Regions from separate parts of the Companilactobacillus bobalius genome, predicted to be linked through region 1. Evidence: riboswitches for the same ligand, from Rfam matches in the RefSeq annotation. Region 1 holds a riboswitch; the other holds the start of a gene.
The links. Region 1 has a riboswitch for tetrahydrofolate ahead of LKACC16343_RS00265 (folate family ECF transporter S component). Riboswitches for the same ligand answer to the same signal wherever they lie in the genome.
Positions count from the first base shown of each region.

Region 2: linked by a shared signal. The riboswitch ahead of LKACC16343_RS04815 (folate family ECF transporter S component) and the one ahead of LKACC16343_RS00265 (folate family ECF transporter S component) in region 1 are both predicted to bind tetrahydrofolate.

Region 1 covers NZ_MYFM01000001.1:45,109-60,537, reverse strand. The annotation lists gene yicI (alpha-xylosidase) at 126-2,417, opposite strand; gene LKACC16343_RS00290 (Cof-type HAD-IIB family hydrolase) at 2,577-3,389, opposite strand; gene LKACC16343_RS00285 (putative quinol monooxygenase) at 3,471-4,076, opposite strand; gene LKACC16343_RS00280 (maltose acetyltransferase domain-containing protein) at 4,091-4,678, opposite strand; gene LKACC16343_RS00275 (LbetaH domain-containing protein) at 4,682-5,242, opposite strand; gene LKACC16343_RS00270 (bifunctional folylpolyglutamate synthase/dihydrofolate synthase) at 5,376-6,665, opposite strand; gene LKACC16343_RS00265 (folate family ECF transporter S component) at 6,668-7,207, opposite strand; THF riboswitch at 7,237-7,331, opposite strand; gene LKACC16343_RS00260 (aldose epimerase family protein) at 7,600-8,586, opposite strand; gene pgmB (beta-phosphoglucomutase) at 8,603-9,274, opposite strand; gene LKACC16343_RS00250 (glycoside hydrolase family 65 protein) at 9,341-11,584, opposite strand; gene LKACC16343_RS00245 (glycoside hydrolase family 13 protein) at 11,615-13,258, opposite strand; gene LKACC16343_RS00240 (glycoside hydrolase family 13 protein) at 13,260-14,885, opposite strand; gene LKACC16343_RS00235 (glycoside hydrolase family 13 protein) at 14,899-15,429, opposite strand, start outside.
Region 2 covers NZ_MYFM01000002.1:338,117-353,545, forward strand. The annotation lists gene LKACC16343_RS04745 (class I SAM-dependent methyltransferase) at 1-481, shown strand, start outside; gene LKACC16343_RS04750 (hypothetical protein) at 526-840, shown strand; gene LKACC16343_RS04755 (nucleoside deaminase) at 842-1,318, shown strand; RNA gene ffs (signal recognition particle sRNA small type) at 1,355-1,455, shown strand; gene dnaX (DNA polymerase III subunit gamma/tau) at 1,582-3,306, shown strand; gene LKACC16343_RS04770 (YbaB/EbfC family nucleoid-associated protein) at 3,340-3,648, shown strand; gene recR (recombination mediator RecR) at 3,648-4,247, shown strand; gene LKACC16343_RS04780 (YaaL family protein) at 4,249-4,536, shown strand; gene tmk (dTMP kinase) at 5,011-5,661, shown strand; gene LKACC16343_RS04790 (cyclic-di-AMP receptor) at 5,664-5,990, shown strand; gene LKACC16343_RS04795 (DNA polymerase III subunit delta') at 5,993-6,946, shown strand; gene LKACC16343_RS04800 (DNA replication initiation control protein YabA) at 6,958-7,320, shown strand; gene rsmI (16S rRNA (cytidine(1402)-2'-O)-methyltransferase) at 7,339-8,211, shown strand; gene LKACC16343_RS04810 (acyl-[acyl-carrier-protein] thioesterase) at 8,211-8,954, shown strand; THF riboswitch at 9,351-9,446, shown strand; gene LKACC16343_RS04815 (folate family ECF transporter S component) at 9,499-10,023, shown strand; gene tsaB (tRNA (adenosine(37)-N6)-threonylcarbamoyltransferase complex dimerization subunit type 1 TsaB) at 10,089-10,814, shown strand; gene rimI (ribosomal protein S18-alanine N-acetyltransferase) at 10,789-11,331, shown strand; gene tsaD (tRNA (adenosine(37)-N6)-threonylcarbamoyltransferase complex transferase subunit TsaD) at 11,343-12,365, shown strand; gene LKACC16343_RS04835 (hypothetical protein) at 12,497-13,189, shown strand; gene LKACC16343_RS04840 (L-type lectin family protein) at 13,384-15,429, shown strand, end outside.

The DNA of each region.
Region 1 (15,429 bases):
TCTCAACGGCTTTAATATAAACAATTTAATAATCCTAGTTACATACTACATATGTATAGACCAGTCAGCAACTATTAGTAATAAAAAGACAGATTCATCCTTTAAACGAATCTGCCAATATAATTTTATTCCAAATTAAACAAAGCCTGATTATCAATTAAATCTTTTGGTATAATCTTTTCATTCTCATGTAAATATACCTTTACTTTGCCTTTAACGCCAATAGTTGACACTTTAATTTGTTGACCATCTCTTTGAACTCTAATGGAAGCTGTCTCTAATCCTTTAGAACTGACAATATTAGTTGAAACTGTTCCATTCTTAATTTGATATAAGTGAATATCGACGTCTTTTGCATAATCGTATTCAGCATGAATAGCTTTTTCATTACGCACCAAAATAGTATTTTCACGTACCAACACTGGCAAACTTAATTCATCAAATATTTCATTTAGCCATTCTCCTGATTTAGGCGATTGATAAACTTTATTATTCAACAAACTAGTCCATTTACCACCTGGTAAATAGAAATGTGCCTTTCCTTGGTCATTAAAAATGGGTGCAACTAAAATTTGGGAACCAAACATATATTGCGTAGCTAAGTCCGAAACGTTAGGATCATCCCCAAATTCCAAAAACATCGGTCTCATCAAGGGATTACCAAATTTGGCATCATAAGCAGCCTGTGTATAAAGATATGGCATCAACGATAATTTCAAGTTTACATAGCGTTTGGTGTTCTCAACAGCCTCTTGATCAAAGTTCCATGGCACACGATAAACATTACTGCCGTGGTATCGACTATGAGATGATAATAACCCAAATTGAGTCCAGCGTTTATATAGATCCGGTGTTGGTCTATCATCCCCGTCTTCAAACTCTCCAATATCATGGCTCCAGAATCCAAAACCAGATACTAAGAATGATAAGCCACCACGTAATGTATCTCGCATCGAATTGTAGTTAGATAGACAATCTCCACCCCAATGAACGGGATATGATTGTGAACCTGCTGTCGCTGAACGAGCAAAAACAACAGCCTCTTTCTTGCCCTTAACTTCAGCAATGATATCATAAACAGCCTGATTATACTGTAAAGTATAGTAATTATGTTCTTGTTGTGGATTGGATCCATCGTAAAATTTGACGTCATCAACAGGTATACGCTCACCAAAATCCGTTTTGAAACAATCTACGCCGATATCCAATAATTTTTTTAATTTATCTTGATACCATTTTTTAGCGGCTGGATTAGTGAAATCAACGAATCCATTACCAGCTTGCCACAAATCCCATTGCCAGACATCGCCATTTTGACGTTTGATCAAGTAGCCCTTTTCCTTAGCCTCTTTAAATAAAGGCGACTTCTGAGCAATATAAGGATTTAACCATACACATACTTTTATGCCACGCTCATGAATTTTTCTTAGCAAACCCTCAGGATCTGGGAATTGTTCCTTATCCCAAGCTAAAGTACACCACTCAAATCCTTTCTGCCAGAAACAATCAAAGTGAAAGACATCTAAAGGAATATTGTGCTTCTTCATTCCATCAATAAATTTAAGAACGGTTTTTTCACTATAATCCGTTGTAAATGAAGTACTCAACCAGAGACCAAACGACCATGCTGGTGGCAGATTAATTTTTCCAGTTAATTGAGTATAACGATGCAATACTTCCTTAGGTGTTGGCCCATAAATCACATAATATTGTAGAGACTGACCTTCAGTACTAAATTGCACGCGATCAACATTTTCTGATGCTACTTCAAATGAAACTCTTTGAGGTTCATCCACAAAAATACCATAGCCTTTACTGCTCAAGTAAAACGGAATATTTTTATAAGCTTGTTCACTACCAGTTCCACCATCTTGGTTCCAAGTATCTATCGACTGACCATTCTTAACGAAATTGCCAAATCTTTCTCCTAAACCATAAATTTTTTCTTCAATATCCATTGATAGCTGTTCACGCATGAAACTTTGTTTCTTATCACGATTGTATATGACCCCTTGAGCCTTTTGGACTGATTCAGTGATCAAATGACTATCGGCAGTAAATTTCATCAGAAAATCATCTTTTAACGGTAATGAGACCTTTAAATCACCGCTTTCTAGAGAGGCCATTTTATCCTTCACTTGAATGTCTACTTTGGGATTTAAATTATTGATTTTGAAACTAGGACCATGATCTTCAGAATCAAAATGTTCTAATTTTACGCCAATAACATTTTCTATAGGGGAATTCAGAGTTATAGTTGTTGCTCCTAAATTGAGTTGGTCACCCCTACTTAGAACTCTTTTAAAGGGTGCAAAAACTTTTAGATTATTCCCTTCTTTTTGTGCATCATAAGCTTCCATTGGTGAATCAATCTGATACTCTTCACGATTCATCCAATAACCATTTGTAAATTTCACTATTTACAGCCTCCTATCAAGACAATTTTAGTTAGTTTTTTTAAACAAAAAACTAACGATAACGCTTACATTATACACATGTATAACTCATTAATTCAATTCCTTAATCAAAAAAACTCACAAAATACAATATTTGTGAGTTTTGATATTTAAAATTTTTTAGAATTCATCTTTAAAGAATTTTTCCAAGAATACAGCAATACCATCTTTAGCATTTGTTTCTGTCACATAATTGGCCTGTTCTTTGATTGTACTTACACCATTACCCATGGCAACCGAATACTTAGCTTGTTGCATCATTCCTAAATCATTCATTCCATCACCAAAGACAAAAGTATGATCTGCATCAATACGTTGTTCCCACTGAACTTGTTGAATAGCAGTGGCCTTATCGGTCTTTAAAGGAATCATTTCAATATTGTCAGGACCTGATGATGATAGACGCAACTTCTTGCTGTCAGCTAATTTAGCTTTAGCTTGATTCAATTCATCCATATCCCCACGACTTAAAACAACTCCATTAGTGATTTTATCGGCCACCTGGCGTAATTCCTCTAGATTTTCGATTTCCTTATAACCAAAGGCCTCATCAAAGTTACCAGCATTCTGTGCAATGAAGTGCGGAATTTTTTCAGTGAAGTAAGCTGTCTCAGGTGTAAACAACATCATTGGCAACTTATTGACTTGCGTTATTTGATAAGCCAATTCAACCGTTTTACTGCCTAGCAAAGTCACTTCACGACCATTAATACCATCGAAAACAGCCCCATTGGAAGTAATCAAGCCAACTTCAGGATTCAACAAATTCTGAGTGATCTTAGCTAATTCATACATTCTTCCCGTAGCAATATAAAATTTAACATCATGCTTTTGCAAACGCTCAATTGTGGCTTTGGTACGAACTGAAATATGTTTATGGTCACTTGATAAGAGCGTTCCATCTAAATCCATAAATACTAAATATTTTGACATTTTAAAGTCCTCGTCTGCTTTATAAATAATTACATATTCTATTGTAGCAGACTATTGAAAACGTTTACCTGATTTTGCTGATTATTCTAATTTTAAATCGTCTTGACTAACCATTGTATCAATATTCAATTCATGAATTGAATATTCAGCCGAAATTTTTGATAACTGTTGACTAATATTTACCTTCTCCATAGTTGATTTATTCTGAAAAATATCAATTATCACCCAATGATCAGAATCAATATTACTTACAAAGCTGGCTATGGTATTTTGAGAGATGCTCTTTAAAACTTCTAACTTGCTATAATCTGTAGTTATCTCAAGTAACCGAGCAAAATACGGATTTTCATCTTTAATCTCTAACACTTGATCATTCGCATGAAGTGTCTCTAAGTTCAATTTGTGAATCTTCTTAGATTGAACCACCTTTTGAGCAAATTTGGCATAACGTTGAAATTGTGGTGAAGCGGCATGAATTTGATAACTTGCTTCATCTTGATACATTTCAAAAATATAATTAACACTACCAGCCTCATCTTCGTGTGTAGCACACATCATCAAAGTACCTGCTTCATTTCTGTGAGAAGTTATTAGATTATTCATCCCTTCTGCTAGAAAATCCTGTCTGTTCTTAGGATCAATGGTTAATTTGTACAAACTGAAAATTGGTTTCTTTAGTAATTTCACAATTATCTACCTCACTATTTTTTTAAGCTGGGTAATTTCTTGATTACTTTAGCAGGAACGCCACCCACAACACAATTATCAGGTATATCACTTACAACTACAGCTCCAGCACCAACAATCACGTTATTGCCAATATGAACGCCACCGATAATCGTCACATTACCGCCGATCCAAACATCATTACCAACTGAAATGGGTTCTGTGTGGGTAATCAAATAATGGCTACCATCCTCATGAACACCAAAACGATGATTGGCATCAATTGAATGTTCACCACAGTAAAATTTAGTATCCGGAGCCACAATGACACGATCACCCAAAGTAATTAAATTGGAATCTTGAAAGTAACAGTTACCATTGATAAAATTATCGTCGCCAAAAATGATATGTGAACCATAGATAGCACCGAATTGACCATTAATTGTTAAATTAGTTCCAACGTGTTTGAACAATGATTTCATTGTCTCATTTCTTTCTTTGACATCAGTTTGAGTATTGATCTCTTGAATCATTTTTTTACCACGTACAATCATCTGCTGTAATTCGGAATCTCGATAATCATACTCTTGTCCTGCTAATAATTTTTCATGTTCTGTCATCATAAGTTATCCCCTAACATCTCTTATTTTTTTAGCTGGTGACCCAACTACAACACTATTTGGAGCCACATCCTTAGTCACTACTGAAGCTGCTCCAACAATTGAGTTCTCTCCAATCGTCACTCCAGGAAGTACTGTGACACCAGTTCCCAACCAAACGTTCCTTTCAATATGAATTGACTTGGTAATCAAAGTTCTTCTTTCTGCAGGAGCCTCACCATGATTCACTGTAATTAGACTCACTCTCGGACCCAACTTAGCACCCTCATCAATCCAGATACCACCTAAATCCATGAAGAAACAATCTTTATTGATAAAGACATTCCCTTTAACAAAAGTATGACAGCCTAAATCAGCATTGAACGGTGCTTTAATATCACTAGTACTAGGAACTTGATAACCAAACAAGCGACTGAACAGTTCCCGACGTTCATCAATTGTATGATTTTGATAATTAATCTCATTAATTATCTGTGTATTCTTCTCTACCGTTTGATCAACCAATTTAAAATCAGCCTCGTTATAATCCAGAACTCCACCCTTTAAAGCTTTATCTAACGCATCCATTTTCTTACCTCTTTATCCTTAGGATAAGGGTAGGACGGGTATTCGTCTAATACTTATCTTGTATTTAGACAAATTCATTTTTTGAATAACAAAAAAGATTGAGACATAATTTGAATAATTACATCTCAATCTCTTATTTGATTTGTGAACGTACTTCTGATGAAAAATATAGCGAACCTGCGATTAAAAGTAACTCATTAGATTTCAAATTATCTTTTAACTCTCGATAAGCTTTACGCCAATCTGCACTTAACTTTATCCGTGGTTGCCAAGCTTTGAAATCTTCTAATCTCAAGGCTCTTTTATCATCAAAAGTGGTCAAAGTAATTTCAACATTAGGTATCTGTAATAACTCTTCCAGCATTGTTCCAATATCCTTGGTAACAATGGCCGAAAATAGTATTCTTACATGATAATCCTGATAGTCACTCAAAAGATTCTCTTTTAACCGTTTAATAGCGTGAGGATTATGGGCCCCATCCATAATTACTAATGGTTTTGAACTAATAATCTCCATTCGAGCCGGCCATCTGGTTTGCAATAAACTGTGCATAATTTGTTCTTTATCAAATGATAAATCATGCTTCTGCATATAGAGATAATACATCTCTAATGCCACAGCTGCATTTTCAACTTGTTGATGACCTATAAGTGGCGTTTCTAAGTTTTTCAATTTTATATCATGATTACGAAAATCAAATTTTTCAAACTGCTGTTCAACAAATCCCCGATAATCCGTTTGATAATCCCGTTCCCAAACATACACCGTTGAATTCTTCTTAAGTGCTTGAGTCTTAATGACTTTCAGAGCAGCTTCAGAAACATTTCCAACGACCAATGGCGTATTTTCTTTGATGATACCGGCCTTCTGATAAGCAATTTTCTCAATTGTATCCCCTAAAAAAGCAGTATGATCTAATCCAATCGTCGTAATGGCGATCAATTCTGGTTCAATAACATTTGTACTATCTAGCAGGCCACCCATACCCACTTCAATAATCGCTAAATCCACTCGTCCTTTAAAATAGTAAAATGCTAACCCAGTAAGAATTTCAAATTCAGTTATACCATAAAATTTCTTTTGATTATCCATTTGTTCAACTAACGGTTTAATCTGATTACCCAGTTTAACTAAATCAGAATTGCCAATTTCTTGTCCGTTGATCTCCACTTGTTCAGCAAAATCCTTTATGAATGGCGAATTAAAAGTACCCACCCTTAGGCCATCAGCACGTAATAAATTAGCCAAATAGCGTGTTGTCGATCCTTTTCCATTAGTACCTGCAACATGAATCGTTGGATAGGTTCGTTCAGGATTACCGAGTAGACGTAATAATTCAGTAATACGTTCTAATCCTGGACAACTGCCAAAATAACCTCGTGAAATAATCCATTCAATAACTTCTGAACCTGTTGTAAACATTTTTACCCCTTTGCCATGTAACGACTAGCAAGCATTTTTAGTGGCAGTGCCTTGCCAAAGAACATGATTGAGCCTGTTTGAATAAAGAGCATAGCAACTGCTTTGATAATTCTAGGAATCCAAAGTCCCATATTAAAGAATGGTACATGATACATGATCGATAACCATAGTGGTGTTAAGAATAAACTAATAATAATAGTATTTAGTAAAACGCAGATGAAAGTATTTTTTAAAGTAATTTCTTTTTTGTAGAAGAAAAGTCCGTATAACACACCTGAAATAAGCGCATTTAATGTAAAACCAATGAAGAAGCCGGCTTTACCAAAAAGCGTTGTTCCGACAACGTCAGCTACTACTGATGAAATTCCGGCCCAGAGTGGACCAAAAAACATTCCTAAAATGGCTTGTGGTATAAATTCAAATGAAATACGTAGAAATTGTGTTTGAATACTTAAAAAATTAGTTAAGACAATCATCATTGCCACTAAAAGACCCATTGTTGAAATTGCATAAATACTGTTTTTCTTGTTCATTTTGAGCATCTCCTCTTAGAGCTGCTACATATCTTTTATGCAGCGAATGCGAGAATAAAACCGCGAATTTACTTCTTCGTTCAAAAGCACATTCCGTCTTTTTGACACTTAACGCTTTATTCTCTACTCTGTTATCCTTTTATTTTTAAATCGTGGTATTACTATTATTTTCCTCCTTATTCATTTAACTTTTTTAATATAACGTCCAATAGCGAACACGGTCAATAGATTTTATGTATATAGTTCGTATAACACGTATCCATAAATATAAAAAAAATCGGTACAAAAATTCTAATTTCAGAATTTTCATATCGATTATTTTTCACTAAAATTTAAAATGTTAAATTCGTTAACATATTCATTTGAACTAAATGACACGGCAATATTAATGAATACAGTCTCTAATCTAATTTTCGGTATTTATACTTATTAGTATAGGCTACTTTTTTATCCTTACTTAAAACAATATCTCCAAAGCCTGGATGATGAATAGCATCTGGCAACGTCTGTAATTCCATTGCCAAACAACTATAATCATATTTTGCTGCCTTTTGAGCATCTTCAGGATTAGCGGTAAAAATAACCATACCATTACGATCCGTATACAAATCAACGGCACGTTTATCAGATTTGATTGTAGCAGCATGTCCATCAACGACAAAGGTATCGTCGTATTCATGCTTATCTAATAAGGACAATTGATCCAATCCTTTACCAATAGTCTTAAATTGCTTGAAATCATAAGGTCCTTCAGTTGGCAAATATTGTCCTGTAGGAATCTTACCATCATCAACTTCTAGGAATTTATCAGAATTTATTTGTAACTGTTGCTGACTGATATTTTCGTCATCAACATCGAAATAGACGTGACAAGTTGGATTGAACAAAGTATCGTGATCCGTATTTGCTCCATAAGTAACGTAAACTTCATCATCATCAGTCAACATATAAATAACATTGACCTCAAGTTTTCCGGGAAAGCCATCCTCGCCTCTTACAGTATGACTAAACATCACGGCCTTATTAGAAATTTGTCGGCTGGAGAAGTTTTGATACTGAAGTCCATGACTACCGCCATGTAAAAAGTTTTCACCTTCGTTTTGTTCCATTTGATAACTCGCATCATTAATCTTAAAGGTGGCATCTTTAATTCTTCCGGCTACACGTCCAATTGTTTTACCAACTTGATAAGGTGTTTTAATGTAGTCCTCCAAATTATCAAAATGCTCAATCAATGAATGTTTTTTACCATCCTCAACGACTTCAAAATTTTGCCAAGTCGCAGCATAGCTCATAATACTAATACTTGTTTGATTTTTATTAGTAATTTTATAGAGGTAAACCGGTTCAGAATCAATTTCCCCAAAAATTGTTTTTGAAACGCCCATTTTATTACCCCTCTTTTTAGTTCATTGCCTTCTTAATATTTGCTAATGTTACTTGTGACGTATCAGTGAAGTTAATATCGGCTTCATTTAAGATTCCCGGATCACCAATACCAACAGATGTTTCATGAGCACCATTAACCGATTTAATACCTGAAACAGCATCTTCAAGTCCGATACATTCTTCAGGCTTCAAGTTCAATACTTCGGCACCACGAACATAAATTTCTGGATCTGGCTTTCCATTCTTCAAAGTACTTGGATCAACTCTGGCATCAAAGTATTTTTCCAAATCCAAAGCTTGCAATACCTTAGGCGAATTCTTAGAAGACGAGGCTAATGAAATTAAGTAATTATTAGCACTTAAATCTTCAATAAATTCTTTCATACCAGGGAGAATATCCTTATCAGTCAATCCCTTTAAAAGATTCAAATAATTATCATTTTTTTCAGTAGCATACTTAACTTTTTCATCTTCAGTGTAATCGTTTTCTTTACCACCAGACTTTAAAATCAAGTTAAGTGAATCCATTCTACCAACACCCTTTAGTTGGTTAGCTAAATCCTCAGTCCATGTAACGCCCAATTTATCTGCTAATTGATGCCATGCTTTTGCATGATAGACTGATGTATTAGCGATTACACCATCTAAATCGAAGATGAAACCTTTAATTTGTTCAAATTTTACCATATCGCGTTATTAACTCCTTTGATAAAAAGATGTCTGAAATAACTTCCAGGCATCTTAAGTTTACAATTATTTTAGCATTAGTGGTTTATCGTTGACTTGAATTTGAAGTGGATCACCAGATACCAACTTGAATTCTGATCCATTTTCCTTGACGGCTACTTCGATGACACGACCTCTGAATACTTGTCTGAATGAGTAACTATTCCATTTCTTAGGTAAAAATGGCTTATAACTCAAAGTACCATCATCGTGAACACGCATGCCCGCAAATCCTTGAACCATGGCTAACCAGCCACCTGTCATTGAAGTAATATGCAAACCATCTGCAGTATCATTATTATAATTGTCTAAGTCTAGTCTAGCTGTTCTCTCATATAATGCAACCGCTTTCTGGTCATAATGTAAATCTGCGGCCAAAACAGAGTGAATTGCTGGTGAAAGACTTGATTCATGAACTGTTAATGGTTCATAGAAATCAAAGTTACGTTTCTTCTCGCGTTCTGAGAAATCATCAATAAAGTCCCAAATACCTTGAAGAACATCACCTTGCTTGATATATGGTGAACGTAGGATTTTGTCCCATGACCAATGTTGGTTGATTGGTAATTGATCACTTGGAATTGAGCTGACTGGTTCAATATCTTTGTCCAAGAAACCATCATGTTGAACAAAAATTCCAAGATCTTCATCATATGGCAAATACATTTTGTCTACAATATCTTGCCATTGATCCATTTCTTCTTTAGAAACATTCAACTTTTCAAATTGATCTTTACTTACTTCACCAAGGATTTGAAGTGTATACTTCAGAGTCCAGCGAGCCAAGAAATTTGTGTACCAGTTGTTGTCAACGTTATTTTCATATTCATCTGGTCCAGTAACACCATGAATCATATATTGTTCGTTACGTTTGCTGTAATGAACACGGTCAGCCCAGAAACGTGACATTTCAGTCAACATCTTGCTACCTTCATGAAGAACAAATGACTTATCACCTGTATAACGAGTGTAGTTATAAATAGCAAAAGCAATATCGCCGTTACGGTGGATTTCTTCAAAAGTGATTTCCCACTCGTTGTGACATTCAATACCGTTGAAAGTAACCATTGGATATAACGCACCTTTTAGTCCTTGTCTCTGGGCATTGATATAGGCACCCTTTAATTGGTTATAACGATACATTAATAGATTACGTGATACTTCTGGTTGAGAAACTCCTAGATAAACTGGAATACAGAATGCTTCGGTATCCCAATATGTAGCCCCACCATATTTTTCACCAGTGAAACCTTTTGGTCCAATGTTCAAACGTGAATCTTCACCAGAATATGTTGTGAATAGTCCAAAGAGATTGAAACGCATACCTTGTTGGGCATCAGTGTCCCCATCAATCTTAATATCAGATTGATTCCAACGATTATTCCAAACATTTTCATGTGCACTTAACAAGTCTTCATAGGAAACACCACTAACTTTAGCAGCAATACCCTCCATAGCATCTCTTAAGTCATCAATTGTTTCGTAATCACGTGATGTAACTACAGCAACACGTTTCTCAATTGTACCAACTTCATGAGCCTTCAAATCAGCTACGAAAGTCTTACTAGTTTCCAATTTATCGACTGTTTGATCGACTTCTTTAAGTCCAGTTACATAACCAACTTGCATACCTGATGTGAATCTTGGTGTACCAAAATCATTTGGCTTTGTTTTAGCAATGATACTGTTATCAGTAATTTCCAAAACTTCCCAGAAGTGTTCATCATAGTTAGCATCTTCATTCTTTACGTTAGCATCCAATGAAGAAATAACTTTAACTTCAACAGAATCATCTGACAAGTTTTCAAAGCTGACCTTTTGAACAGATAGTTCTTTTTGAGCAACACTTAAAAATCTTTCAAAATTGAATTTGACTTTAACGCCATCTTTTTCAACGATAAATGAACGCTTCAAAACGGCATTTTTCATATCAAGATCAAGTGTAAAGTCACTGATTTTATCAGTGTATAAATCCAATTTAGAACCGTTGATTAAAAAGTTCATCTTAATGAAATTAACGGCATTGATAACTTTACCAAAGTATTCTGGGTAGCCATTCTTCCACCAGCCAACACGAGTCTTATCAGGATACCATACACCAGCTAGATAGCTACCAGGAAGACTGTCGCCTGAGTAATCTTCTTCAAAATTACCACGCATTCCCATGTAACCATTACCTAAACTAGTTAAACTTTCTTGTAATCGTTTATTTTCCTTATCCAATTTGTGTGTGACTACATTCCAAGGAGCCACTTCAAATATTCTTTTCATAATCAAACCCACCATATATAAATTTATCTTTTAATTAATTTTTTCCATTACTACAACATCGTATGGCTGTAAGGTCATATTCTTGTTCAATTCAATTTCTTCATTATTAGTATTAGTTAACTTAACTTGCCATTTATTTTTGACGATCTTATTTGGCATCGTAACTTCATGTTCGTTTTGACTGAGATTACTGATGACAAGATATTCTTGTTTATCATCCTGTCTTATGTAGGAAAAGATGTCTGGATCATTATCAAGAATCAATTCAAATGTTCCATCGACAAACACTGGTTGACTCTTCCTTAAAGCAATCAATTGTTTGTAGAAGTTCAAAACTGAATCTGCATCGTTAGCTTCATCGGCCTGATTGATCGTATGATAGTTCTCATTGATTGCTAACCAAGGCTTGCTATCTGAGAAACCAGCATTGGCTTTATTAACCCATTGCATTGGTGTCCGAGCATTGTCACGTGACCAATGAGAAATGATCTTCATCGCTTCTTTTGGTGTATGTCCCTCGGCAATCTTTTGATCAACACGATCCTTTGTATCATCGTCATCCATTTGTTCAGGTTTGGTAAATGGGAAATTTGTCATCCCCAATTCCTGACCCTGATAAATAAATGGTGTTCCTCTCAACAACATGTAGGTTGCAGCGATGGCCTTAGCTGAATGTTTAGTTTCATTTCCCAAAACGGTATTGAATCTTGGATTATCGTGATTTTCAACATATAGAGCATTCCAACCACCATCAGCTAAGTCACGTTGCCATCTGGCTAGAACTTTCTTGAAGCCTAAAGGATTAATACGTTGTTCACCAGGTTTTCCTTCTTGAACATTCTGCTCAAGTTCAAAAATCATATTGATATAGCCTGAACGGTTAGGATCAGTCCAATTAATCGCTTTACGACTTGTAACCCCACTGGCTTCACCAACCGTCATAACGTTGTATTCATTGAAAATGTCACGTAATTCGGTCATGTATTTATCAATGCCTTTGACATTCATAAATGGTGCCCATGGATTATCTTTGATCTTGAAATCCCATGGTTCTTTTTGTATATGACTAATGGCATCCATTCTAAAACCATCAATACCTAAGTCAAGCCACCAACGAATCATCTTATAAATATCTTCACGTACTTTCGGATTCTTCCAATTCAAATCTGGTTGTTGAGCTGCAAAAACATGGAAATATGCTTGTTCAGTCTTAGGATCATAGGTCCAAGCTGAATGACCAGAGAAACTCTTCCAATCATTTGGCATTTTACCCGGCGTTGCATCGGCCCACAAGTAATAGTCACGATATGGATTATCCTTGCTCTTTTGCGATTCAATAAACCATGGATGCTGATCCGAGGTGTGATTAACAACTAAGTCGAGAATAACCTTAATGCCCATTTCATGAGCCTTAGTTAATAATTCTTTAAAATCATCCATCGTTCCAAATTCAGGTTCGATACTTTCATAATCAGAAATATCATAACCATTATCGACATTAGGTGACTTATAAATTGGATTGACCCAAATAAAATTAACACCCAAGTCCTTTAAATAAGGAAGTTTTTCAATGATTCCGCGGATATCACCGATACCGTCATTGTTGGAATCCTTAAAACTACGAGGATAGACCTGGTAGCCTACGGCATTTTTCCACCATGTTTGATCTGCCATTTTAGACCACTACTTTCACTGCAAATGATTCCCAAGGCTTTAATTCTAAGTCAGAAACATCGGTAATCTTATGATCGTAATTTTGAATAATTGTTTCACCAACATTAACATCTGCTAACTGTAGCTTATGTCTGTTATTAGAGAAGTTGTTGACAATCAACCATGTTTCACCTTGATACTCTCTTTCAAAGGCAAAAATTTCATCTTGTGTATCGAGTAATTTGAAATCACCCCATATCATGATTGGATTGTCTTTTCTCAACTGAATCAATTTCTTGTAAGTATAGAAGAGTGAATTCTTATCAGCTAAAGCAGCTTTAACATTGATTGACTTGTAATTAGGATTTACTCCTAACCATGGAGTTCCTGTTGTAAAGCCGGCATGTTCTGTTTCATCCCATTGAATTGGAGTTCTAGCATTATCGCGTCCCTTAGTATTGATAGACTTGATAATGTCTTCTTTCTTATAACCTTCATCAATTCTTTGAAGATACATGTTGCGACTCTCAATATCAGAAATTTCAGAAAAGTCTTTGATTGGCTTATTCGTCATACCAATTTCTTCGCCTTGGTAGATGTAAGGAGTTCCTTTCAGCATGTGTAAGAGGATGGCGAACATCTTACCGCTCTCAACACGATATTCCTTATCATTACCCCAACGAGAAATAATTCTTGGTAAATCATGATTATTCCAGAATAAAGAATTCCAACCTTGATCATCCAATTCTGTTTGCCATCTAGCTAAAACTTGTTTTAGTTCACCGACTTGTAATGGACGAAGGTCCCATTTATCTTTGCCAGGTTGTTGATCCAATCCAACTTGTTCAAATTGGAAAACCATTGATAATTCATGACGTTTAGGATCAGAATAAAGTTTAGCAATCTCCGGAGTAGCACCCCATGTTTCACCAACTGTCAGCATATCTTTACCGCCGAAAGTTGCTTTATTCATTTCTTGTAAATAATCATGAAGCTTAGGACCATTACCAGTGATCATCTTATCTGGTTGCTTACCGATTAAATCGATAACATCCATTCTGAAACCGCCAATACCTTTATCAATCCAGAAGTTCATCATTTTATATACGGCTTGACGAACTTTTTCATTTTCCCAATTCAAATCAGGTTGTTTCTTACTGAAGAGATGAAGATAATATTGACCGGTTTTCTCATCGAATTGCCAAGCTGGACCACTGAAGGTTGATTGAAGATCATTTGGTACGTCCCCATCTTTAGGATCACGCCAAATGTAGTAATCACGATAAGGATTATCTTTACTCTTCTTTGATTCGATGAACCATTTATGCTCATCAGAAGTATGATTAACGACTAAGTCCATAACAATACGGATGTTTCTCTTTTTAGCCTGATTGATCAATTCATCCATATCTGCCATCGTACCGAATTCTTGCATGATATTTTGATAATCAGAAATATCGTAACCGTTATCATCATTAGGTGAACGGTAAACTGGTGAAAGCCAAATTGCACCGATGCCCAAATCTTTTAAATAATCTAATTTACTGATGATTCCCTTAAGATCACCAACTCCATCACCATTTGAATCCTTAAAACTGCGGGGATAAACTTGATATACTGTTGTCTCTTGCCACCAATGTTTTTGCAAATTAAGCACCTCTCTATTTAACTAATGCAAATCCTTTAGGATCAACCGTTAATTCATGATTATTTTCTGTAACTAAGTTACTCAAAACTACACTCTGACTAGTTGTTACTTGTTTAGGAGCATCGCCTGCATTCAAAATAACTTTAACTTCAGTACCATTTAATTTACGACTCAAGATCAATAATCCATCATCACAAATCTTCTCCCAAACCATTTCTCCTTCAGAAAGAACCTTTTGATTATCTTTTCTAAAAGCAATCAAATGTTTAAAGAAATCATATAGATTCAAGTCTTGTTGAGATTTATCCCAAACCATACACTTACGACATTCAGGATCATTGCCGCCATCCATACCAACTTCATCACCATAATAGATACATGGCACACCTGGTTGTAAATATGTGAAAGCTAGTACTTGTTTCATTAAATCTTTATCATCATTCGTTTCAGTCAATAATCGAGCTGTATCATGTGAATCTAAAACATTGAATTGAATCTGATCTGTTTGATCACGATAGAGCATCAATTGGTCATTGATATCTGA
Region 2 (15,429 bases), on a different contig from region 1:
GATTGATTATGGTTCAAGAGTTTTAATTGAAGCAATTGATTTTCAAAATATTCCTGAAGGTAATATTTTGGATGTTGGTTGTGGATATGGACCTATTGGCTTAGCTCTGGCTAAAGAACAAAAATCCCGTCAAGTTACAATGGTTGACGTCAATCTTAGAGCTTTAGACCTAGCTAAACAAAATGCCGCTAACAATAGTATCGAAAACGTGGACATTTTTGAGTCAGATGTTTATAAAGATGTCGATAAAAAATATGCGTTGATTGTTTCCAATCCACCAGTCCGTGCGGGTAAGAATGTTGTTACCGCAATTTTGGAGGAGTCTAAGAACTACTTGTTAAATAGTGGCGAGCTTTGGATCGTTTTACAAAAGAAGCAAGGTGCACCATCAGCTAAGAAGTTGATGGAGAAGACTTTTGGCAATGTCGAAATTGTTGTTCGAGATAAAGGTTATTATATTTTAAAAAGTAAATTGATTTAAATTTTTGCTCAATATGGTATATTTTGTGTTGGAGGCGTTTACATATGAAGAAGAAATTAATTATTTTGACGATATTATCCGCCGTTTCAGCGGGATCATTTTTTGCAGTACGTAAATTGAATCATTTTATGAAAGATAAGGCTGTCAAACAAGACCGTAAGAAATTAGAGTCCTTGGTTGATAAATATCTACATGGCAACGAAAAACTACTGGAATTTGTTGGGACTTTATCTGATAGTCAAGTTAGAGAATTAGTTGAAATTTTGGACTCAATTCAAAAACAAAGAGATCAGTTAAAGTTGAAATCACCAGCAATTCCAGAATATTTGGAAAAGAAAGTAACTCAATTACTCAATTAATATGATATTTTCAGAAGAAAAAATAAATAATTACATGGATCTAGCTTTAGATGAAGCTAAAAAAGCCGGTGAACGTAAAGAAGTTCCGATTGGTTGTATTATCGTTGATAATCAAACTGGTGAAGTGATTTCAGTAGGCTCAAATGAACGTGAGGAAACTCAAAATGCTATTAAACACGCGGAGATTATTGCGATTGAAGCGGCCTGTGCAAAAGTAGGTAGTTGGCGTTTGGAGCACACGAGTTTATTTGTGACTTTGGAACCATGTCCAATGTGTGCCGGTGCTATTATTAATAGCCGTATTGAAGAGGTTATTTTTGGTGCTAGTGATCCCAAGGCTGGATCAGTTGGTTCAATTAATAATTTACTGGCGGAGACTAGATATAATCATCAACCAGAGGTTCTCAGTGGTATTAAGGAACAAGAAGCTGGGGATCTTTTAAGAAATTTCTTTAGAGAAATTCGCCGCAAAAAGTAGAAAAAAACTATTATTTATAGTATGATAGTTATTGCCGCAAGGCCTTAGGGCAATGATGCTCTTGTGAACTGTGTCAGATCCGGAAGGAAGCAGCACTAAGCAGGGTGTGTCATGTGCCTTTTGTTATGCATATAAGCCTCCTAACCAATTTGGTTAGGAGTTTTTTTGTGGCTATTTTGAAATATGATGTAATTTTTTTCCAAGCAGTATTTGTCAAAAATCTTGTGGTAAAATTTACATATTAGATTTTTAAAGGAGTTAAAATGGCATATCAAGCACTTTATCGAGTTTGGCGTCCCCAAACTTTTTCTGATGTAATCGGCCAAGATGTTATTACTCAGACACTGCGCAATGCGGTTGCTAGTCAGATGACTAGTCATGCTTATTTGTTCAGTGGTCCACGTGGTACTGGTAAAACATCTTGTGCCAAAATTTTAGCCAAAGCGGTGAATTGCCTTAATCCACATGATGGCGAACCGTGCAATGAATGTGAAATTTGCAAAGCTGCAAATGAAAACCGTTTGAATGATGTAATTGAAATTGATGCGGCTTCAAACAATGGTGTTGAAGAGATCCGTGATATTAGAGACAAAGTAAAATACGCACCAACCGAAGCCAAGTTTAAAGTTTACATTATCGATGAAGTTCATATGCTTTCACAAGGTGCCTTCAATGCTTTATTGAAGACTTTGGAAGAACCACCGGCTAATGTCATGTTCATTTTGGCTACAACTGAACCACAAAAGATTCCTGCAACAATTATTTCTAGAACACAGAGTTTCAATTTCCGTCGTATTTCACGTCAGGATATTTTGAAACGAATGGAATTTATTTTAAATGATAAGAATATCAAATATGATGAAGAAGCTTTGAACATTATCGCTGCTTCCGCTGAAGGTGGAATGCGTGATGCTTTGAGTATTTTGGATCAGGCTTTGTCATATGGTGATGATGAATTAACCTTGAAGAACGCCCAAGAAGTAACGGGTGCTTTGAGTAATGAACAGATTGTTTCCTATATGACAGCTATCGCTGAAAATAATCCAGCCGAAGCTTTAACTAATTTGTATCAGATTTTAGCTAGTGGACGTTCAGCGTTACGTTTTACAGAAATGATTATTCGCGTTTGTCGAAATCTTATTTTGTATAATTCTGATTCGGATTTGTCTAGTAAGATGGATAAGTCAGTAATGACCGATGAATTATTGGCTATCTCAGATAAATTTGATAATTCACGTCTGTTTTATATTGTTGATCAAGTCAGTGCAACGCAAAAGAATTTGAAAAACTCGAATCAAACTGATATTTATATGGAAATTTTGACCGTTAAAATCAGTGAACCAAAAATTGCTCAACAGAGTGCAGCGCCGGCAGCAACCAGTGAGACTAATGATAATCAGGTTGGCAGTGCTGAATTAGATAAGTTGAGAGATGAAGTTTCACATTTACAAAATGAAGTAAAAGACCTTTCGACAGGGACTGTGGTCAAGAAAGCAGAACCTAAGAAAACTCGTCGTCGGGCTAATACGAATGCTCGTTTGAACAAGACAGCTATCTATAAAGTTTTGGGTAGTGCAACTAAAAAAGATCTAATGGCTGCTAAAGAAATTTGGCCTGACCTAATGAGTATGCTTTCCATAACTCAACGTGCTATGATGAAAGTCGCAGAACCTGTGGCTGCATCGTCAGAAGGTGTTGTAGTAGCTTTTGATTATGAGATGTGGTTTGAACAGGCTCAAGATGATTCAGAGTTTTTAAAGGAATTAGAAAACAATGTTAGTCGTTTGATGAAGAAGGATTCTCAAATTGTTTTAGTTCCTAAAGCTGATTGGCCAAAGATTCGCAAAGAATATATTAATAATAATATTGATTTAAACAATCAAGGCAATGTAGAATCAAAGCAAGAACCAAAAAAGAAAACTGATCCCACCGTTGATGAAGCTGTAAAATTATTTGGTGACGATATAGTTGATATAAAAAATGACTAGGAGGAATTATTTATGAGTAAAGGTATGCCAAATATGGGTGGAATGGGTGGCAACATGGCCAACATTATGCGCCAAGCCCAAAAGATGCAAAAAGAAGTTCAAGCAACAACTGAAGAACTTAACAAAACAGAATATACAGGTAAGTCAGTTGATGATTTTGTCACAGTTAAAGTAACTGGTGATAAGAAGATTGCTGATATGACAATCAGTGAAAAGATCATTGATCCAGATGATCCAGACACTTTGCAAGATATGTTGATCGATGCTTTGAATAATGCCTTCGAAGCCGTTGATAATGATAAAGAAGCTAAATTAGGTAAATACACAAACGGGTTGATGTAATGAAATATCCAGAACCAATATCAAAATTAATTGATAGTTATATGATGTTACCAGGAATTGGTCGCAAAACTGCAACCAGAATGGCATTCTTTACACTTGGAATGGACAAAGACCAAGTGCAAGAGTTTGCTGATAATTTAATTTCCGCAAAGACAGATTTGAAGAGTTGTAAAATTTGTGGAAATATTACTACTGAGGATATTTGTAATATATGTAGTGATAAGAGTCGTGATCAGTCAGTTATTTTAGTCGTTGAACAAGCTAAAGATATTATGTCTTTGGATGATATGAATGGTTATAATGGCTTGTATCACGTTCTAGGAGGGGTCTTATCGCCAGTCGATGGAGTTGGCCCAGAAGATTTGAATATTAAGTTGTTGCTGAATCGCTTAAAGACTAATCAGAATGTTAAAGAATTAATTATTGCAACTAATGCGACGCCAGAAGGAGAAGCAACTGCTCAATATTTAGCCAAATTAGTTAAGCCAGCAGGAATAAAAGTAACTAGATTAGCACATGGATTAGCTGTTGGATCTGATATTGAATACGCGGATGAAATGACTTTGAAGAGTGCGGTTCTAGGTCGCAGGGAGATTTAACATGTTTGGTAGAAAAAAAATATCTGTCCAGAAAATGGAAGATGATCGCCTCTTAGATAATATTCATCAGATTCAACAAAGAATTGGTAATACACAAAGAATGATGAACAATTCGGTTGATATCGATGATACGACAAGAATCAGGTTAAAACTTGATCAGTTGAAGTATCAATTCTTGTATCTAGAAGCAAGAAGAAGAAAAGCTAAAGCTAAGGCTACAACAAATATTATTTTCGGAGACGAGGATACATTTTTGAAGCAACCTAGTCGTGCTGAAAAACACTGGTAATTAGTTAAGGCGGATTGTGCTTAATTTCCGTCTTCCATAAAAATTGGGAATACCTTGGAACGCCATGGGCGCGACTTGAAGCTAATTATTTTACACTTTGTGTAAAATAATGGATCTCCAAGATCGGCCTCATTGTAAATGGCAAAGCCATTAACAATGATCTCATGGCTGAAGGTATTTCCAATTTTTCCTCCAGACTAGATAGTGTTTTAGTTAACTTAAAATAAAAAACAGTATTTATTTAGAATTCCGTTAGTGCGTATAAAATATACGTATGGAGTTTCTGAATAGATACTGTTATTTTTTTACTTTAAATATTAGAAAAACAGATGATTAAATAGAATAGGATTCGGTCCAGACCAATCGAGCTTGTTGTGGAGGACGTCATACTTAATCTCTTAGAATAATATCTTAGGAAGTTTCATTTATTTCCAATTTCAAGTAAAATAGTAGTAATCATCTAGGAGAGATTATATGTCAGGAATATTTATTTCGTTTGAAGGACCAGATGGGGCTGGTAAGACGACAGCTCTGAAAAAAATTATGCCACTATTGCAGGCCAAAACCGATAAGGAGATTGTCTTATCTAGGGAACCCGGTGGTAGTCAAATTTCTGAAAAAATCAGAAAAATCATTTTGGATATTCATGATGAAGAGATGGATGCCAGAACAGAAGCACTATTATATGCAGCAGCTAGACGTCAACATTTAATCGATGTAATTTTACCAACCTTATCTGAGGGTAAAATTATGTTGAGTGATAGATTTGTTGACAGTTCAATTGCTTATCAAGGCGGAGGCCGTCAAATCGGTACTAAAGAAGTCGCTGATATTAACAATTTTGCGATTGAAGGGCACTTACCAGATTTAACAATTTACTTTGACGTGACTCCCGATGTAGGATTAGCTCGAATCAAGAAAGATCATGCCGGACAAATGGATCGTTTGGAGAAGGCTGCTATGAGTTTCCACGAGCGTGTCTATGATTCTTACAAAGAGATTGTCAAAGATAATACTGAACGTATCAAGACTGTTGATGCAGCCCAAGCACCTGATAAAGTGGTTCAGGATGCTGTTGAAATTATTGTGCAAAGATTTCCTAATATTTTTACTAAAGGAGAATAACAATGAAATTAATTTTAGCCATCATTCAAGACAAAGATAGTCAACAACTACAAGAAAAGCTTGTTAAGGGCGGCTTTAGAGCTACCCAATTACCATCTACTGGTGGTTTCTTGAAAGCTGGTAATTGTACCTTTATTATTGGTGTTGAAGAAGAGAAGGTTGATGATGTCTTAGCAATTATCAAGAAGAATTGTCACACACGTTCTCAATACGTTACACCAACATTTTTAATGCCAGAAGCAGCTTCGAGTTTGTCCGAGCCTATTGAAGTACAAGTTGGCGGTGCTACTTGCTTCATTTTGCCAGTTGATAAATTTGTGAGATTCTAAAAATGGAGAGTTTACAAACTGAGCAGCCTAAAGTTGTTCAAGAATTTCAAAAAATTATTTCTTCTAATATGTTGTCACATGCGTATTTAATCGATAGTGCTTCTTCCAAAGTTAGACAGCAGATGGCTATTTGGTTAGCCCAGAGTCAATTCTGTGAGAATCTTCAAGATGGCGCCCCTGATCAGACTTGTCAAAAATGTCGTACAATTGCCCTTGGGGATAACCCCGATGTTTTGGAAGTGGAAACTGAGAAGCAGAGTATTGGTGTCGATGATATTAAATTCTTTAAAAAAGAAGCTAATATGACGGCGACACAAGGAAAAAGACGAATCTTGATTATCGATGAAGCTGAGAAGATGACGAACGCAGCTAGTAATAACTTGTTAAAAACAATTGAAGAACCAGAAGGTAATCTGATGATTATTTTATTGGCTGATTCTGCAAAACAACTTTTACCAACGATTCAATCACGTGTACAGATTTTTCATTTGTCGAATAAGAGTAATGAAGAAGAAATCGAAAGTTTAATCAACGAAGGATTCAAAAAAGAACAAGCTGAAAATGCCTTGAAAGTCACCGATATTAAATATTTGGAAAGTATTACAGCTGATAAGTACCAATCGTTATTAACCGCAATTACGAATTGGTTAAAAGAAATCAATAAACAAAAAATAAATAGTTTTATCGACATTCAGACTGATATCATGCCTTTAGTAGAGAATAAAAATCAGCAACATTTGGTTTTCGACATGTTGAATCAAATGTTTAGTGATATATTATCAATTAGGTACAATTTAGAAAAATCAACATTAACGACGCAAGATTTACTCTCAAATAAAGGGATCAAAAAAATTGTAAAGATGTCTGATGACTTATTCACAGCCGAACAGATGTGGAAAAGTAATGTATCGTTTCAAGCAATTTTAGAAGATTTGTCATTAAAATTTGTGGATTAGTAGGTGAAATCATGGCAGAGAAAGATTTATATGATGAATTTGAAACAATCACAAATCAACTAAATGATATAAGTAAAAAGGTTTCTTTGCTAAAAGAGGAACTATCCGATACTTTGGAAAAAAACGAAGAGATTAAGTTGGAAAACCAAAATCTTCGCAAACATTTAGAAAAGGTTGGCTACGAGGAAAAGGATTTTAATGGTAACACGTTATCTGGTTCGCGATTGAATTTGGAAAAGCTATATCGCAAAGGATTCCATGTTTGCCAACAATATTACGGTTCACACCGCGATAATGACGAGGAATGTCTTTTCTGCATGAATGTTTTGTACGGAACTAACTGGAAAAAGAATAAAAAAGTTAAAAAGATTTAAGTAAGGGGAGCTATTTGAATGAAGGAACAAAGGAGTTTTGTTGATAATTCGAAGGGCTGCCTTTTTTTAGTGCCAACGCCCATTGGTAATTTAGAAGACATGACTTTTCGAGCTGTTAACACTTTAAAGGAAGCAGATTTAGTAGCAGCTGAGGATACGCGTAATACTAAAAATTTATTAAATCATTTTGAAATACCGACAGAATTAATAAGTTTTCATGAGCATAATACTGCTCAAAGAATTCCTGAATTAATTGAAAAAATGAATTCTGGTCTCAAAATTGCTCAAGTTAGTGATGCTGGAGCTCCATCAATCAGTGATCCGGGCAAGGAACTAGTTAAAGCTGCCATTAAGGAAGAAATTCCGGTAGTCCCACTACCAGGTGCGACAGCTTCAATAACGGCGCTAATAGCTTCTGGTATAGAACCACAGCCATTTTATTTCTTTGGCTTTTTGCCTCGTAAAGGAAGAGAAAGAACTGAAGCTTTAGTAGATTTAGCTAATCGTAGTGAAACAACGATTGTTTATGAGTCACCATATCGAGTAAAGAAGACAATCCAAGATTTGATTGCTAAATTTGGTCCAGAGCGCCGGATAACTTTGGCCCGTGAATTAACTAAAATACATGAAGCTTTTTTGCGTGGTAGTTTACAAGATGTGGCTCAATATTATGAAGAAAACGATCCTAAAGGTGAGTATGTCTTAATAATTGCAGGAAAACCAGCTGATCAGACAGAAGTTAGTTCAGATGCTGACTTAGTAGCAGCGGTGGATAACTTGATTGACCATGGTAAGAAACCTAATAAGGCTATCAAAGAAGTAGCCGCCGACAACGGTTTGAAGAAACAAACTGTGTATAACCTTTATCATGGAATTGGAGAAGAAGAATAGTGACAGATAGAGAAACATATTCAATGGAAGTAGAAGTACCATATTATTTTGCCAATTTTACAGGTGATATTCGTTTATCAGCTTTGATCGACATTATGTTACTAACTTCCGAAAAACAATTACACCAAGCTGATGCTGATAGTACAGAGATGGTTATGAACAATGGCTTAGGATGGGTAGTTGTTCAATATCATATGGATATCAATCAGATGCCACGTTTAGGCCAGAAATTAAAAGTTACTACACAAGCAACAAGCTACAATAAGTACTTTTTCTATCGTGATTTCTGGATTGAAGATATGGACGGCAATGTCATGGTTAAAGCCCAAAGTGCTTTTGTTTTGATCGACATTAAAGAGCGTAAGATTGTTAGTGCTGCAGATCGTTTGGAAAATAAATTTGGTGCTGAAGAAGTTAATCGAATTCAGAGATTTGCTCGTTTACGTGTGCCAGAAGATTATGATTTCAAACAACCACAACATATTGGTTACTATAATATCGATGTTAATAAACATGTTAATAACTCTTACTATTTTGATTGGATGGTAGATACATTAGATACAGATTATATTGCCAGTCATCATTTGAAGAGTATGGACATTAAGTATGAAAAAGAACTTAATTTGGAAAGCGAACCATTGTCATTCGCTAAAGTAGATTCAGAAAACCACACATCAACTCATTGGATAAAGAATGGTGATACTTTGAATGTTATTGCTCAATTAGGATGGGAAGATAAATAGGGATAGTGGTTCTTTAGTTTAGTTAGCATTTGATGCCATCCTCCACAAGGATTGGGAATGCATTGGAACGCTATGGGCGCGATTCGGAGCTAATCATTTTACACTTCGTGCAAAATAATGGATCTCCGAAGTCGGCCTTATTGTAATCGGCAAAGCCGATAACAATAATTTCATAGCTGAACGCATTCCCAATTCTTGCTCCGGATTAGATAGTGTTCTGATTTTTTATTTTGCGGATTTTAATATTGACGAGAAAATGATTTTTATTATATAGTTCCGTGTTCCAGAGCAATAGTGCTTGTTGCGGAGGGCGACATCCTTAGCAAAACCTTATCCAAAAACCAATTACTTGTATAGTTATTTTATTGTGCTACCATATTTAAGTATTCAAAAATATTTGGGGTAGGATTCAAGGCGTTAAGTGCCGATGGAACGGAATGTGAACATCGGACGAAGAGATTTTCTCGCGATCTTGTTTCCGCATTCGCCACTTTATATATGTCTCTTTTATATTCTGTGGCAGCTCCGTTGGGAGATGTCGATTATGAACAGTAGAACGAAAGTCGTTAGTGTTCAAGGAATTACGTGGATGGCTTTGTTAATAGCATTGCAAATGGTATTGTCAAAGTTGTCGATTGGTAGCAACATGATGCAGGTAGGGTTTAGCTTCATTGCTGTTGGATTGTTGGGATATTACTTTGGTCCCGTAAAGGCTGGAATTGCTAATGTTTTAGCAGATATTATCAGTCATACGATTATGGCAACGGGAGGCAGTTTCTTCTTAGGTTTCACTTTAACTGCTTTAGTATCTGGAGTGATTTATGGTTACATGTTACACAATCACAAGGTTACAGTTTTAAGAACATTTATCACGGTCTTATTGATTACGGTAATTGTTAATACTGGACTTAATACTTTGTGGATTCACATGATGACCAATGTACCTTATCTGACGTTGTTAGTACCAAGGATTGCGAAAGAGGCATTTAGTTTGGTTTATCAAACTGGTCTTCTTTTCATCGTATTGAGATGGATAGATAATTCGAAATTTAATAGAATCGACCGATAGGTCGATTTTTTTTTGTTTAAAATTATGTGTTAAAATAATTCTATTAAGAATGAGGGATAAACGTAATGAAAATATTAGCATTTGATACATCAAATAAACCGTTATCCGTTGCAGTAGTTGTGGATGGCAAAGTTTTAGCACACATAGAGTCAACTGAGAAGAAAACGCACAGTGTTTCCTTACTACCTGATATTCAAAATGGGTTGCAAGAAGCAGGGCTTACAATGGCTGATATCGACTTGATTGCTGTTGCCAAAGGTCCAGGTTCCTACACAGGTGTAAGAATTGCTGTGACAGTAGCTAAAACTTTAGCTGATACTTTAAATAAAAAATTAGTAGGAGTTTCTAGTTTGAAACTCTTAGCTGCAAATGGTGACAAAAAACATCTCTTGGTTCCTTTAATGGATGCCAGAAATGATAATGCTTTTGCTGGTGTTTATGTAACAAATCGTGATGGCAGATTATTAACTGTTGTTGCGGATCATCACACTTCAATGGCCAATCTATTTGAAACATTAAAACAATATGAGCCTAATGAATTGGAGTTCATTAACGCTACGCCTAGATTACAAGAATTAATTCAAAAACAATTTCCTGAAGCAACAATAGTTATGAGTGAAGATTCATTGCCAGATGCTGGCAAGTTGGCTAAAATTGCAGAGACAACTAGAGCTGTTAAGGATATTGATAATTTTATCCCGACATACTTGCGTTTAACTCAGGCGGAACATGATTGGTACGCTAAAGGTAATAAGGAAGACAAAAATGTTTCCTATGTTGAAGAAGTTTAAAAATATCTTATCTAATAATAAGAAGGAAAAATTTGATTTTGAAAAACAATTAGTTACGATCGATGGACAGGAATTTACCTTAAGAAAGGCTATTCCAGATGATTCGATTGAATATATGCGAATTCAAGAAACAATTTATCCAATTCCGGTACCATGGCCAATTGATATCGTTGAAATGGAAATTGGTAATAAGAATGCGCTCTATTTGTCATTGGTTAATGAGACTGGTGTCGTAGCTTTTATCGGTATTTCACTGAGTGATAGGACAGAATCACATATCACTAATTTGGCGGTTAACAGTGATTATCAGAATTTAGGTATTGGACATTTATTATTGAATCAGGCTTTTGCATATTGTCGCAAACGTGAATTCGAAAAAATGTCATTAGAGGTTGATGTAACTAATGATGCTGCAATTGCCTTATATGAAGCTTTTGGCTTTAAGGTAAAAACGGTGCACAAAAAGTATTATTTTAGAAATCATCACGATGCTTTAGAAATGATGGTTGATTTGTAGGGGAGAACATTGTGGAAAAAGATACGTTAATAATGTCATTTGAAAGTAGTTGTGATGAAACTTCAGTCGCTATTATTAAAAATGGTAAAGAAATCTTATCAAATATTATTGCAACACAAATAAAGAGTCATCAACGTTTTGGTGGAGTAGTACCAGAAGTTGCTAGCCGTCATCACGTTGAAGAAGTAACTCGTTGTATCAATATGGCTTTGGACGAGGCAAAAGTTGGTTATAGTGATCTCGATGCTGTAGCCGTAACTTATGGTCCTGGCTTAGTCGGTTCATTGTTGATTGGAATCATGGCTGCTAAAACAGTAGCATTTGCACACAATCTACCTTTGATCAAAGTTAACCATTTAGCTGGACACATTTATTCAGCTAATTTCGTGACTGACCTACAATATCCATTCATGTCCTTGTTAGTTTCTGGTGGACATACGGAGATTGTTTTAGTCACAGCTCCTGGAGTTTTCCACACCCTTGGTGATACTAGGGATGATGCTGTTGGTGAAGCTTATGATAAAATCGGCCGTATCTTAGGAATTAATTATCCAGCTGGTAAAAAAGTTGATCAGATGGCTGCTAAAGGTAAGGATACTTTCAATTTTCCAAGAGCAATGGTACAAGAAGATAACTTGGACTTCAGTTTCAGTGGATTGAAGAGTGCCTTCATCAATCGTGTTCATCACGCTGATCAAGTTCATGAACAGTTGAATAAAGATGATTTGGCTGCCAGCTTCCAAGGTGCCGTCCTGGATATTTTGAGCAATAAGATATTTAGAGCTTTGAAACAACATCCAGTTAAGCAATTGATTGTCGGTGGAGGTGTCTCCGCTAATCAAGGCTTACGTAAACGTTTGGCTGAAGAAATCGAAAAACGTCATATGGATATGGAATTAGTTTTCCCACCATTAAGACTTTGTGGTGACAATGCCGCTATGATCGGTGCAATGGCTCAGATTCAATATGATAAAGGTGATTTTGCTGAATTAGATTTGAATGCTGATCCTAGCTTAGATTTTGATATGGAATAAATGGATACCTCTAAGTTGAACATTGACTATAGAGGTATTTTTATATACAAATTGCAAATAATACTAATTATTTGTAAAAAGGGATTAATAAATCTAGAAAATTGTGGTAAAAAAGATGAGAGGTGTAATTGATGGAAAATAGAACGGTTATTTCATATGTGCTGCTAAAGTATGATAAGAGTACTGATGGGATTTATACGAAAGCCACTAACAATGGCACTTTTGAAATTCCTAGTTTTGAATTTGATCCGGCTGAAAATGAAACTTCAACTGATTTAAAAATGCATATTATTGAGAGATTGAAGATGCTTGATGCAGGAATCGACATCGACCATTTATTTATTCCATTCACCAACTTATCTGTTTCTTCAGATTTCAAGATTTACAACTACTTGGTATTAGTCTTTGAATCAGATCATGATGTGTTTGCCACAATGGAAGATGAATCTTGGTATCAAGTTAAATATGATCTTAAAAATAAAATTTGGAATCTGGCTTGGCAAAGCGGCATGGAACATGTCAATGATTTTCAAATTAAAGACAGATCTTTGAATCAATATGCCGTAAATAGTTCGATGAATGATGAAATTGATTTTTGCAATATCATGCACTTTGTAGCTCAAGAGACACAGGAATTTCCTATCTTGGGATTGATGTCGGGAACTGAGTTTACTCAAAAAGAAGTATTACATTATCAAAAATTATTGGGCTTCAAAAACAGTAGTCTTAAAACAACTTTGGCATTTGAGAGTAAATATTCAGATGCGATTAAAGCCATCGACGAAACCTCTTATAAGATAAAAAATAAATATTTACAAAGATAAAAATAAGTTATCAATTCAAAGTTAATTAAATTGATAACTTATTTTTTTTGCCCTAATCAAGAATGCTATATTTATTGATAAAAATTAATATTTGATAATAAAATTAGTTGAAAATGATATATATAAAATAATGCTATATTATATAATATTTTTACATAGATAAAATATTAATGTTTGACAAGGAGGTTGGTCTTATGAAGAAACGTATAAGATTTCTTTATTTGATTATATTTCTTTTGCCGTTCATTCAATTGCTTAAAACTACTACGGTTCAGGCTTATTCAGTTCCAGATAGGACTAGTGTATATGAGCATGCGCCTAAAGGTATGAAGCTGAATGATTTTATTACGGCTCCAGAATACTATACGAATACGAAAACAAACAATACTACAGCTTTTAAAAGTTCTAATAAGATAATTCGTGCGGGTGATTCTAATAATGATTCGACTGATATCATTCAATTGTTGGATGGATCAAGTACGCAGAAGCAACAGATTGGTTCTTTTTGGGGAACCGTCAAAGATAGTAACGGTAATAAAACTTATAATTATTTTGATTTGAGTAAGTCACAAGAAATTTCAGTTTGGTTTTATGGAGGAAGTAAAATTGATGGTTATGATGGATTTGCTTTTGTACTTCAAAATGATGATTTAGGTGATCAAGCTATTTCTCGTAGCAATGGTGCCCCCACTGCTGGTGAGACTTTGGGGGTTTGGGGTGGTGGAACTCCAGACAACAAAACTACCACAACAAAACTTTCTGGTGCTTCCGATGGCATTCAAAAGAGTGTAGCTATTGAATTTGACCGTTATTTAAATAATACTGCTGGATCCACTTTTAATTCAGTCAATGATTACTTGGATTTTGATGGTTTTTCAATGTCCAATGCCGGTAATATTGTTATGAACCAATTGAGAGAAAAACATATTGCTTGGAATTATCCGGGGGATACCGCTACTTATATGGAAAATAGCTATGGTATTTTTACAAATAATTACTTTTACAATTTGACGCATCGTGGTCCAGTTCAAAATAACTCTTACTTCACTGGTTACGATGGTCTTGAGGTTGCTAACTCAGAAACGCAAGATCCACGTAATGGTTGGCGTCATCTTAAAATCACTTATACACCACCAACAACAGGGACTACAGCTCGACTATCGTATTTAATTAATGATAAGTTCCCTGATGGTACGGATAAGATGCAGACTTCACAGGATAGTAAAACTTTTAGTATCGATATTTCTAAGCTGGTAGGAACTAATGACGACAAGAAGGTTCGCTGGGGATTCACTGCCTCAACAGGTTCTCCAAAGTCATCGATTGCTGACTTAGATATGGTTATTGAAAAAATGCCTTCAATTGTTGATATGAAGGGGACTTCACAGATTACTGATATTACAAAGAATAGTAGTAAGACTTTAGGTAGTACTAAAGAATTGCATACTAGTGATGGTGATGAAATTAAATTGGAACAAAAATTGTCTTACAGTGGTGGTATTTCCGATTCTGGTGAAATTACAGCTACAGTTGGATTACCAGAGTATGTTGAGTACAATGGTGACGAGAATGGTGTCATTGGTAAGATGACTTATCAAGATGAAGATGGAACTACTAAAACACAAGAAATCAATAAATCCGATTTAAAAGATGTCACAATAACAATCCCAGGCAAGTATGAGAGTGATCCACCAAGTTATAAAACTGTAAAAGGTTTTGACGTAAAGATTCCATCGATGAATGCGATTGGAGATAATTCTAATATTGAGGTTTATGGAATCGTTAAAGGTCCGGAAAGTTCTACTCCAATAACAACAAACGTGTCAGGAATTAACACTAGTTATCAAGCTGATAGTTATACAGGTGATACGATGAGTCCTGACTTCGTTGTCGATAATGAAATTTTACATATTGAAAATACTAATTCCCTGTCACAAGAATTAGAGTTAGGCGATGAAGCTCATTTTCAAGGTAATATTTCTTATCTGAAGGGTTCAACCTTTGATGGTGAGGAATTATTGAGCAATTTGGAAGTTTACGATCAAGATGGTAATAAACTCCCTGGGGTACAAAAAGGTGATATTGAGGTTGATAAAGGTGCAAAAACGGGAACATATGACGTTCCTTATACCTTGAACGGTCTGGAAGCTGGTAAGACTTATACATTCAAGTTGAAACTATCAGACTCCAAAGATCGTATTTCCAATACTTTGGAATATCAGGTTAAAATCAAATCAGAA